Regions from separate parts of the Agrobacterium sp. GW821-FHT02D03 genome, predicted to be linked through region 2. Evidence: predicted binding sites of a transcription regulator. Region 2 holds the regulator's gene; the other holds the start of a gene.
What was found. The regulator LexA, encoded in region 2, represses DNA repair genes until DNA is damaged. The targets are predictions, from matches to a motif close to TGTTCNNNNTGTGTTCNG.

Region 1: a site for LexA is predicted at 2,991-3,008, ahead of dinB (DNA polymerase IV). Genes of this name have one in related genera too.

Annotation. Positions count from the first base shown of each region.
Region 1 is NZ_JBWKVN010000002.1:1,548,513-1,553,167, forward strand. Features, by position in the region: gene AC07U5_RS20410 (ABC transporter ATP-binding protein) at 1-272, opposite strand, end outside; gene AC07U5_RS20415 (hypothetical protein) at 744-1,097, opposite strand; gene AC07U5_RS20420 (exonuclease domain-containing protein) at 1,094-1,870, opposite strand; gene dinB (DNA polymerase IV) at 1,874-2,980, opposite strand; gene AC07U5_RS20430 (hypothetical protein) at 3,122-3,415, shown strand; gene AC07U5_RS20435 (LysR substrate-binding domain-containing protein) at 3,541-4,431, shown strand; gene AC07U5_RS20440 (CBU_0592 family membrane protein) at 4,438-4,655, opposite strand, start outside.
Region 2 is NZ_JBWKVN010000001.1:1,500,268-1,504,922, forward strand. Features, by position in the region: gene AC07U5_RS07005 (glutathione S-transferase family protein) at 1-242, opposite strand, end outside; gene AC07U5_RS07010 (GFA family protein) at 497-895, shown strand; gene lexA (transcriptional repressor LexA) at 1,229-1,954, opposite strand; gene AC07U5_RS07020 (hypothetical protein) at 2,311-2,874, shown strand; gene kdsA (3-deoxy-8-phosphooctulonate synthase) at 3,010-3,858, shown strand; gene eno (phosphopyruvate hydratase) at 4,076-4,655, shown strand, end outside.

The sequences.
Region 1 (4,655 bases), on a different contig from region 2:
ATCTCCTTCTGAGAAGTCTTCAACAAATCCTTGTTTTCAAATAGAATTTTTCCCGTCGGATAGGTCGCACCCATCATATCTGCTAGACGCATCGTCGAGAGTGACGTGACCGACTTGCCCGATCCTGATTCACCGACAACTGCAACAGTCCGACCCGCCTGCACCGTAAAAGACAGATCGTCCACGACGCGGCTTTCGCCAAACTCAACGCTCAGACCTTCGACGGAGAGGAGCGGCTTGCTGTTGTCCATAAGAGTAATGTCCTTCGTCATGCTCATACCAGCACTCCTGCTGCAAGGACCGTGCCAGTGTCGCAGAGGTGAAGGACATAAGCATCGTCCACGCCGGCTGCGCAGGCGCTAGAATTGGTCACAACGTCGCTTTTGGGGCCGATGAGTAGCATCGTACTGGTTTCCTCCACAATACAGGTCGACGCTAACAAAGGCGAACAATCCTGTCCATCCTGTTGAACAATTTTTGCATATTGCCCTACAAATAGTCACATGCTTTTGCATTGGGCGAGAGGTGCACGCGATGGGCACTGCGTAGCATGGCATGATCACGTGGTTTGAAACTGGATGCGGTCCGGCCGAACTTTTGAGGTTCGAGGCATCTCAAGCGGATGCCGCCGGGCGCGGATGAAGACGCCGAACGCGATCCGCTCGACGGGAGTGACATGGAGGGACTGGAACCATGGGGGCCTTTGACGAGGCATTCAGAAATTGAGCTGACACCCTATCTGCTCAGTCACCGTTGGCGCGGTCTTCTTCGGCAAGCTGCGAAAACCAGGCCGCATAGGCTGTGTTCTTCACGAGATGCCGATTGAGGTCCGGCTCCCCATCGTCCCACCACACCTTTCCCCTCTCGCCGAGAGCGATCTTGGCTTCGTCGACCAGCGCTCTCGCTTGCGCTAGCGCTACACGATCGCCCTTGGCTTGCCGAACCGCTCGCCTCGCGGCCATTAGTTCCTTGACCAACCGTATCCTGGTCTCTTCATCCAGAGCGGGATCGCTTTTGCGCCAGAGGCGCCCGCGGACCACGAAGTACCGACCATCCGGCGTGTCGGGGTAAGATCGGGGCTTTACGCTACTGCTCACAGCAACGACCCTTGGGCCGGTTCCATGTCCTGATGTGTCTCCATCTCACCGCGCCTTGTCAGCTCGGTTTGTGCGCTGAAGCGCACATCGCTATCCCTGTCTTGAAGATAACCGATCAGCGTTTCGGTGCTCAGGCGGTCCCAACCTTTGCCGCGATCCGGACCGGCGGGCACGCGCGGCAGCAGCCCTGGCTCGGCGCTCCAAGCCAAGAGCTCTTCTAGCGAGGCGGCGTTCAGCATATCGCGCAGGTGATGGGCGGTCACATAGGCGTCTGGCATGGCGCGGTGTGCTGGCAGACCAATCTCATGCACCAGGCCTTCCGGCATGCGCAGATAGCGTAACATCTGATTGGAAAAACGCGGCAATTCGGGCCAAACCCGCAGCGCACATTTCCACGTGCAGATCCAAGGCAGTCCTCCCGTCAGCCGAGCCGTGCAATATCGCTGTTCGAAGGCTGCGCGGTGGGCTGCAAAGGCCACCACGCCTCCCTCGGGGCGCAAGACGCTTGGCGCCACTTCCTTCCAAAACGGGGCGTCCGCGACCTGCTCGTCAAGAATATGATGGATGGCCATTGTGTCAGCCGTGATCGGGCGACCGGGATTGACGAAGCGGGCGCCGCGCTCATTCGTCAGCGCCCAACGTCTCCCTTCTACAAGTGCGACATCCTGCCAGCCGATTTCGCAAACATCATTGGCGCCGTTGCCGGCGGTCTCCAGATCAATCACGCGGATGCGTTGCGCTGATACCTTCAGCTCTTCTCTAGGCTCTTTCATCGATTATAAATCGAAGCCGAGCTGAGGTTGTTCCCCATCGTCTGAAATGCTCTCGTTTGTGAGGGAGGAAAGAGTGACTCCGAGCAAGCGAACGGACCGTTTGAACGGATAGACGGTCGCGAGCAGTCCCGCAGCGGTTTCGAGGATCGCGTTGCCGTTGGCGAAGGGGACAGCGCTGCTTCTGCTACGGGTCGCTTGCGTGAAGTCGGAGTACTTGATCTTCACGGTGACGGTCTTGCCGCTGAAACCTTTGGCCTGGCAGTAGCTCCAGACCTTCTCGGCAAGTGGCTTCAACTCGTCGGTAGCCAGATCGAGGTCATCGATATCCTGCACGAAGGTGTCTTCAGCACCGACTGATTTGCGTACACGGTCGGGTCGGACCCGGCGCTCGTCGATGCCACGCGCGATGCCATAGAAATATGGCCCCGACTTGCCGAAGTGATGTGTCAGAAACTGCAGGGTCTGCGCCTTGAGATCGGCACCAGTTTCGATCCCCAATCTGCGCATCTTCTCGGCAGTTGCCGGCCCAACGCCGTGAAACTTCTTTACCGCGAGGCCCTCGACGAACGCAGGCCCGCGCCTGGGCGTGATTACCGCCTGACCGTTGGGCTTGTTGAGGTCCGACGCCATCTTGGCGAGAAACTTGTTATAGGAAATTCCGGCGGATGCGTTGAGGCCAGTCACCTTTTTGATCTTTTCGCGGATTTCCAGCGCGATCTCAGTCGCGATCGGCATGTCCTTTAAATTTTCAGTAACATCTAGGTAGGCTTCATCCAGCGATAGCGGTTCTATTAATGGTGTGTATTCGGCAAATATCTCCCGGATTTGCTGCGAGACGGCGCGGTAGACTTCGAAGCGTGGTCTGACGAAAATCAGGTCGGGGCACTTTCGTGCTGCGGTCACGGAAGGCATGGCTGAATGCACGCCAAAGGCGCGAGCCTCGTAGCTCGCTGCTGCCACGACGCCACGCGCCGCAGCGCCACCCACGGCAAGAGGCTTTCCGCGAAGATCAGGATTATCACGCTGCTCGACGGACGCGTAGAATGCGTCCATGTCCACATGGATGATCTTGCGAAGCGGCGAGGGGTCGTTGAAGCTCATGGAGGCCATAGAAGCTGTTTCGAACAAAAGAAGAACATAGCATGTGTGGTGGCATGCGCCAAGACATCGCGGCCAGAAGTTTGTTGCGTTGATGAAACCAGCGGACCGATGGGGAGTTTGACCTACTCACTATGTCTGAGGAGATCCGTTATGGCCGACAACGCCACCAGTACCATTCGCGCGACATTCGAAACCCGCGAGGCCGCCGACCTTGCTGTCGAACATTTGGTGCAGCAGCACGGCATTGCTCGCCCAGATATCTTCATCCAGTCGGCTTCCGACGAAAACACCACAGGAACGGAATCGTCACGCGGCGACGTGAAGCGCGCCGACGCTCCCCACGAAGGTGAGATCGAAGTGTCCGTCGATATTGCAGCCGACCAGCTGCAGGCCGTTCAGCGCAGTTTTGGTGATGCCGGAGCGATCCGCGTTTCAGGCCGTTGAAGCAAACCGTCAAGCTTAGGTGGCGGGCTATGGGTTCTCGCAAGTGAGCTTGCCGCCTAAGTCAATAACGACGTTGATGATCCCGCGTTGTGGATGTATTTGATCCGGCAACGTCAGGGATCAAAATGCAGACCTTTTCTAGATTGCCGCCACTTGAAGCGCTCGTTGTTTTCGAAGCGGCATCGCGTCTCGGTAGCTTTTCCCGTGCAGGCGTCGAACTCGGCCTGACCCAAAGTGCGGTCAGTCGCCAGATCGGCAAGCTGGAAGCATTCATCGGCTCGAAACTGTTCGAACGGGTGCCGACAGGCGTGCGATTGACGACGGTGGGCGAGAATTATTCGATCGATGTCTCCCGACTGATCCTTGATATCGCAAGTGTCACGGATGGTGTCCGCTCCTGGACGGGTGCCAGCCAGATCACGATCGCCTGTTCCAGAGGCATCGCCGATCAGTGGTTTATGCCTCGCCTCAAGAAACTGAAGAACGATATTGCTGGGCTTGAACTCAGGCTGCGCGTTACCGACGACGTTGCACATTTGCGGCTCGACGAATTCGATCTTGCAATCTTCTACCGCAAAGAAAGACCGATTGGGGTTTGGCTCTCTGAGCTTGGCCAGGAAGAGGTGGTCCCGGTCTCTGGCGCTGGCGCATTGTTACTGGAAGAGCAGAGGGCGCCGGTCCTCATCTCCATTGAAGACTCCATGCGCGAGTGGCAGGATTGGGGCGATTGGTGGCGATCATCAAAGATGTCCCCGCCGCAGGATGCAGTGCACTGGAAACTTGGAGATTACGGTTTGTGTGTCGCGGCTGCCTCACAGAGTCTCGGCACGACGCTCGGCTGGACATGGCTCATCCGCGATCAACTGGACAGCGGTGTCCTCGTTCCGGTGCATAGCCACACGATGCGATCCGAAGGACGATTTTATCTCATGCGGCCTGCTGACCGACATCAGCGAAAGATCGTGCGAGAAGTGGCCGACTGGCTGATTGCAAACAACAAACAAACCGCTCGCTGATTATCATTACGCTTGTACGAGGCGCGCTCTGCGCCGACGATCCAGCATGAAACGTGCGTAACCGATCAAAGTGAATATCAGCCACGCCACCTGCGAAATCAGGGAGCCAAGATTGAAATTCCATATCAGCGAATAGATCAGGAGAACGCCACCGAGGATGTTGAGAATGGTGTAACGACCGTCTTCAACGCTCAGAATGCGCAATTGCAGCAGGGCATATGCGA
Region 2 (4,655 bases):
ACACCATCATGCCGTTCCGCCAGATATTCGATGATCGCAAGCGAGTCCCAGATGGTGACATCGCCATCCACAAGGCAAGGCACCTTGCCGGTGGGGGAGAAGTGATTGAAGCCATTCTTGGGATCGGGATCATTGAAGGGGACGAGATGCTCGTTGAAGGAAATCTCCAATGTGCGCATCAGAACCCACGGCCGGAGAGACCAGGAGGAGTAGTTCTTGTTGGCGATGTAGAGATCGTACATGTTGTCTCCTTCTGGTGATACGCCGCTTGAATCGCATGCAATCAGCAAAAGCGTCCATGCGTGTAGGTGCGTATGTTTCTCTGTCCATCCTCCTAACGCATGACCGAGAGGACATACAGGCCGAGTCTGTCATGTCAGATATCATATGAATTGATGCGTTCGCCGTTCTCACGTGTCCGGAAACAGAAGCAGAATGAACTTCACCGGTTCGTCGCGGTTTGATGGGAAGGCGTCAAGCAAATGGAGCGATCGAGATGAACATGAAATCTGGCGGTTGTGCCTGCGGCAGCGTGAGGCTTTCGATGGTCGGCGCGCCCTACCGTATCGGGATTTGTCACTGCATGGACTGTCGCAAACACCACGGCGCGCTCTTCCACGCATCCGCCATCTTCCCGCAGGATGCCGTTACCATCGAGGGAGAAACACGCAGCTATAATGGCCGTTTCTTCTGTCCCAACTGCGGATCGCCGGTCTTCGGAAAAAGCGACGACGAAATCGAGGTCAATCTCGGTTCCCTGGATTCACCAGATCAGTTCGAGCCGACCTACGAGCTTTGGACGGTCCGCCGTGAGGCGTGGCTGCCGGATTTCCCGGCATTGCGCCAATATGAGCGGGACCGGGAATCGACAGGCAGAACGGAAAAGGGGCGGTGAGACTGTCCACCTTGTCGGATGGTAGCTGCAACATGGATTAGCTGCGTCTGTGAGTCCTGCACTTAGAAGCGACGGGCGAGGGCGCTTGTCGGTGGCACTGAAAGATTGCCGCCGTTCGAAGGCCATGATCGGCATGCACCCGACCATCCGCCAATCTTTTCCTCACCCTCGGATCGAGAATGAGGATAACGAGAAAGACAAAGGCGAAGAGAACCAGCGTCGAAACCTCGGTGCGATCAGAGGCAGCCCAACATCGCCGCATCTGCCAACTATGTCAGCGCGTCTTGCCTCTGCAAGAGCACGGGCAGCCAGTCTGAGCCGACTGTCGTCCGCTCAGTGATAGCGACGAATGAGGCCGACCAGCTTGCCCTGAATCTTGACCCGATCCGGTCCGAAGATACGGGTTTCATAGGCTGGGTTCGCGGCCTCCAGGGCGATGGAAGCACCCTTGCGGCGGAAGCGCTTCAAGGTGGCTTCTTCATCATCTACCAGTGCGACGATGATATCGCCGGGGTTGGCGGTGCTGCCGTTGCGAATGATGACGGTATCGCCATCGAAGATGCCAGCCTCGATCATCGAGTCACCCTTGACCTCCAGCGCGTAATGCTCGCCCGTGCCCAACATATCGACGGGTACGGCAACATCGTGGGTGTTGTTCTGAATAGCGGAGATCGGCACACCGGCGGCGATGCGCCCCATTACAGGAACGGTGACAGCGGAGGAGATCTGATCGTTTGCTGGCTTCGGGGCAGGAGCCGACTCAGGCGGTTTGGCTTTTCCGAGGCTGCCCTCGATCACGCTTGGCGAGAAGCCGCGCGGCGGCTTCTGTGCGGGTGCGGAATAGGCTTCCGGAAGCTTGATGACTTCCAGGGCTCTTGCCCTGTTCGGCAAGCGGCGGATGAAGCCACGTTCTTCCAGAGCGGTAATCAGCCGATGGATGCCGGATTTCGAGGCAAGGTCGAGGGCATCTTTCATCTCATCGAAAGATGGCGGCACGCCGGACTCTTTCATTCGCTCATGAATGAAAAGAAGCAGTTCCTGCTGTTTGCGCGTGAGCATGAAGAAAACCCTTGGAATACGTGGCGAAGATTCGCGAAACAAATACAGAACGAACACTATATGTTCCATATGTGTTCTGCAATCCCTTAAAATTCCGCAAACGTCTCCGCCTCATCAATTCGCAGTCCTGTTATCCGCGCAATGGTAGAAGTTTATAGCTTCTTTACGGTGTTGCGCGTCTTTTTCCTCTCCAGGTTGATGATTTCATTTTTGCGGGTATCTACAAGCTGCTTCGAGGATCACATGATCCGGTCATCCTGTGGGATGAAGGCCAAGCCATTCGAAGCATTATCAACAAAGTTATCATAGCTCTACGGCGCTGCCTTGCAGCGTCTTCTCGGGGCAGGGACATTTTTATGAAGCTCGTTAGATTTACCCTTATCGGAATGCTGGTTGCGCTGGCCGGTTGCCAGACCCTCGATCCCAATTCACCGGAAGCTTTAAAGCGCAAGGAGTACGACCGGCTGCTGCTGAACACGACGATGGCCAATTGCAAGCTCATCGTTCAGCTCAATCAGAAGCGCGTTTCGCAGAACAAGGAGCCGACGCGCGACAATAACTGTGCACGGATCCTGAAGAACCACGCGCTTGGCGGCGTTCATCCGGCGAGCTTCATCCCCGATCTTGCGGTGAACGGTATTCCCATTCCGATCGGCGGACTGATCAAGCTTGCCATCGTCGTCGATCGAAACCAGCGCGAGAAGAAGGCCTGGGAGACATCGCTACCGACTTGGGTTTCCGCCGGTGGTGAGAACAGCGAGAACGTCTATCGCATGTTACTGACTCAAGGCTTCAAGCCTGAAGAACTGGAAGGGCTGAAGGGAAGTGCTGGATTTTCCGACGCCGTGCGCGCAGTCGGGCCGTTCGTGCAATTTTCCGAGGCCAATCCCGATGTCGTGCGGAAGGCGAATGCCGGCTAAAGGGCAAGCGGTCGGTGCTCCGGCCGCAGCATCCCTCATCTCGTGACACATGGCGCGCTTGCTGCTAATGCCTGTGCAACATCGCAAGTTAAGCGGTTGCCGGCGATGTCCGGCGCATGTGTCGTGAGGAATGAGATGACTGTGAAGAACAATTTGAAAGTGGTCGCTGGCGAAGGCAAAGGCGCTGTCGCCTTCTCCAACACGGAGCGGTTTTCGCTGATTGCCGGTCCGTGCCAGATGGAAAGCCGCGACCACGCTTTCATGATTGCCGGCACGCTTCATGAGCTTTGCGGCAAGCTCGGCATCGGGCTTGTCTATAAGTCATCCTTCGACAAGGCCAATCGCACATCGCTTTCCGGCCAGCGCGGCATCGGTCTCGACAAGGCCATGGAGATCTTTGCCGATCTCAAGAAGGAATATGGCTTCCCGGTCCTGACCGATATCCATACCGAAGAGCAGTGCGCCATTGTCGCCGAAACCGTTGATGTTCTGCAGATCCCGGCCTTTCTCAGTCGCCAGACCGATCTTCTGATCGCCGCCGCGAAGACCGGCCGCGTGATCAATGTGAAGAAGGGACAGTTCCTGGCGCCCTGGGACATGAAGAACGTGCTGGCGAAGTTGAATGAGAGCGGCAATCCGAATGTTCTCCTCTGCGAACGCGGCGCATCGTTCGGCTATAACACGCTTGTCTCCGACATGCGCTCGTTGCCGATCATGGCCTCGCTCGGTGCGCCGGTGGTCTTCGATGCGACGCATTCCGTGCAGCAGCCAGGCGGGCAGGGTGGGTCGACCGGTGGTCAGCGCGAATTCGTCGAGACATTGTCGCGTGCGGCGGTGGCTGTCGGCATTGCCGGCCTGTTTGTCGAAACCCATGAGGATCCGGACAATGCCCCATCCGACGGTCCGAACATGGTTCACCTGAAGGATATGCCGAAGCTTCTGGAGAAGCTTCTGGCGTTTGACGCTATCGCCAAGGCTGCCTGATTTTGGCCTAATCGATTTTTATAGGTTGGGCGACGCCTGATGCTGGGCGTCGTCATTGTAATTTCTCACGCTTCGTCTACAGCGAAGTTGCAATGACCTTTCACACTTTTCAGAATCGCTTATCCGCCGTCCGGCTCGAAAACGGCTTCACAGTTTTGCCGATGCGCTCTAAGACAAGCGACTTAAATTCATCTGTTCCAGTCCCAAGGGAGAGACCATGACAGCCATTACCGACATCATCGCACGCGAAATCCTCGATAGCCGTGGCAACCCCACGGTCGAGGTCGACGTGTACCTCGAAGACGGCTCCTTCGGTCGCGCTGCCGTTCCATCGGGCGCATCCACCGGCGCTCACGAGGCAGTCGAGCTGCGCGATGGCGGACAGCGCTATGGCGGCAAGGGTGTTGAAAAGGCCGTTGAGGCCGTCAACACCGAGATCTTTGATGCGCTTGGCGGCTTCGATGCCGAAAGCCAGATCCACATCGACCAGACGCTGATTGCGCTCGATGGTACGCCGAACAAGTCTCGCCTCGGCGCAAACGCCATCCTCGGCGTGTCGCTCGCCGTTGCCAAGGCCGCTGCCGAAACGACCGGCCTGCCACTCTATCGCTATGTCGGTGGCCCGAACGCCCACCTGCTGCCCGTTCCGATGATGAACATCATCAATGGTGGCGCACATGCCGACAACCCGATCGACTTCCAGGAATTCATGATCATGCCGGTCGGCGCGGAAAGCATCCGTGACGCGGTGCGCATCGGCGCGGAAATCTTCCATGTTCTGAAGAAGGAATTGGCAG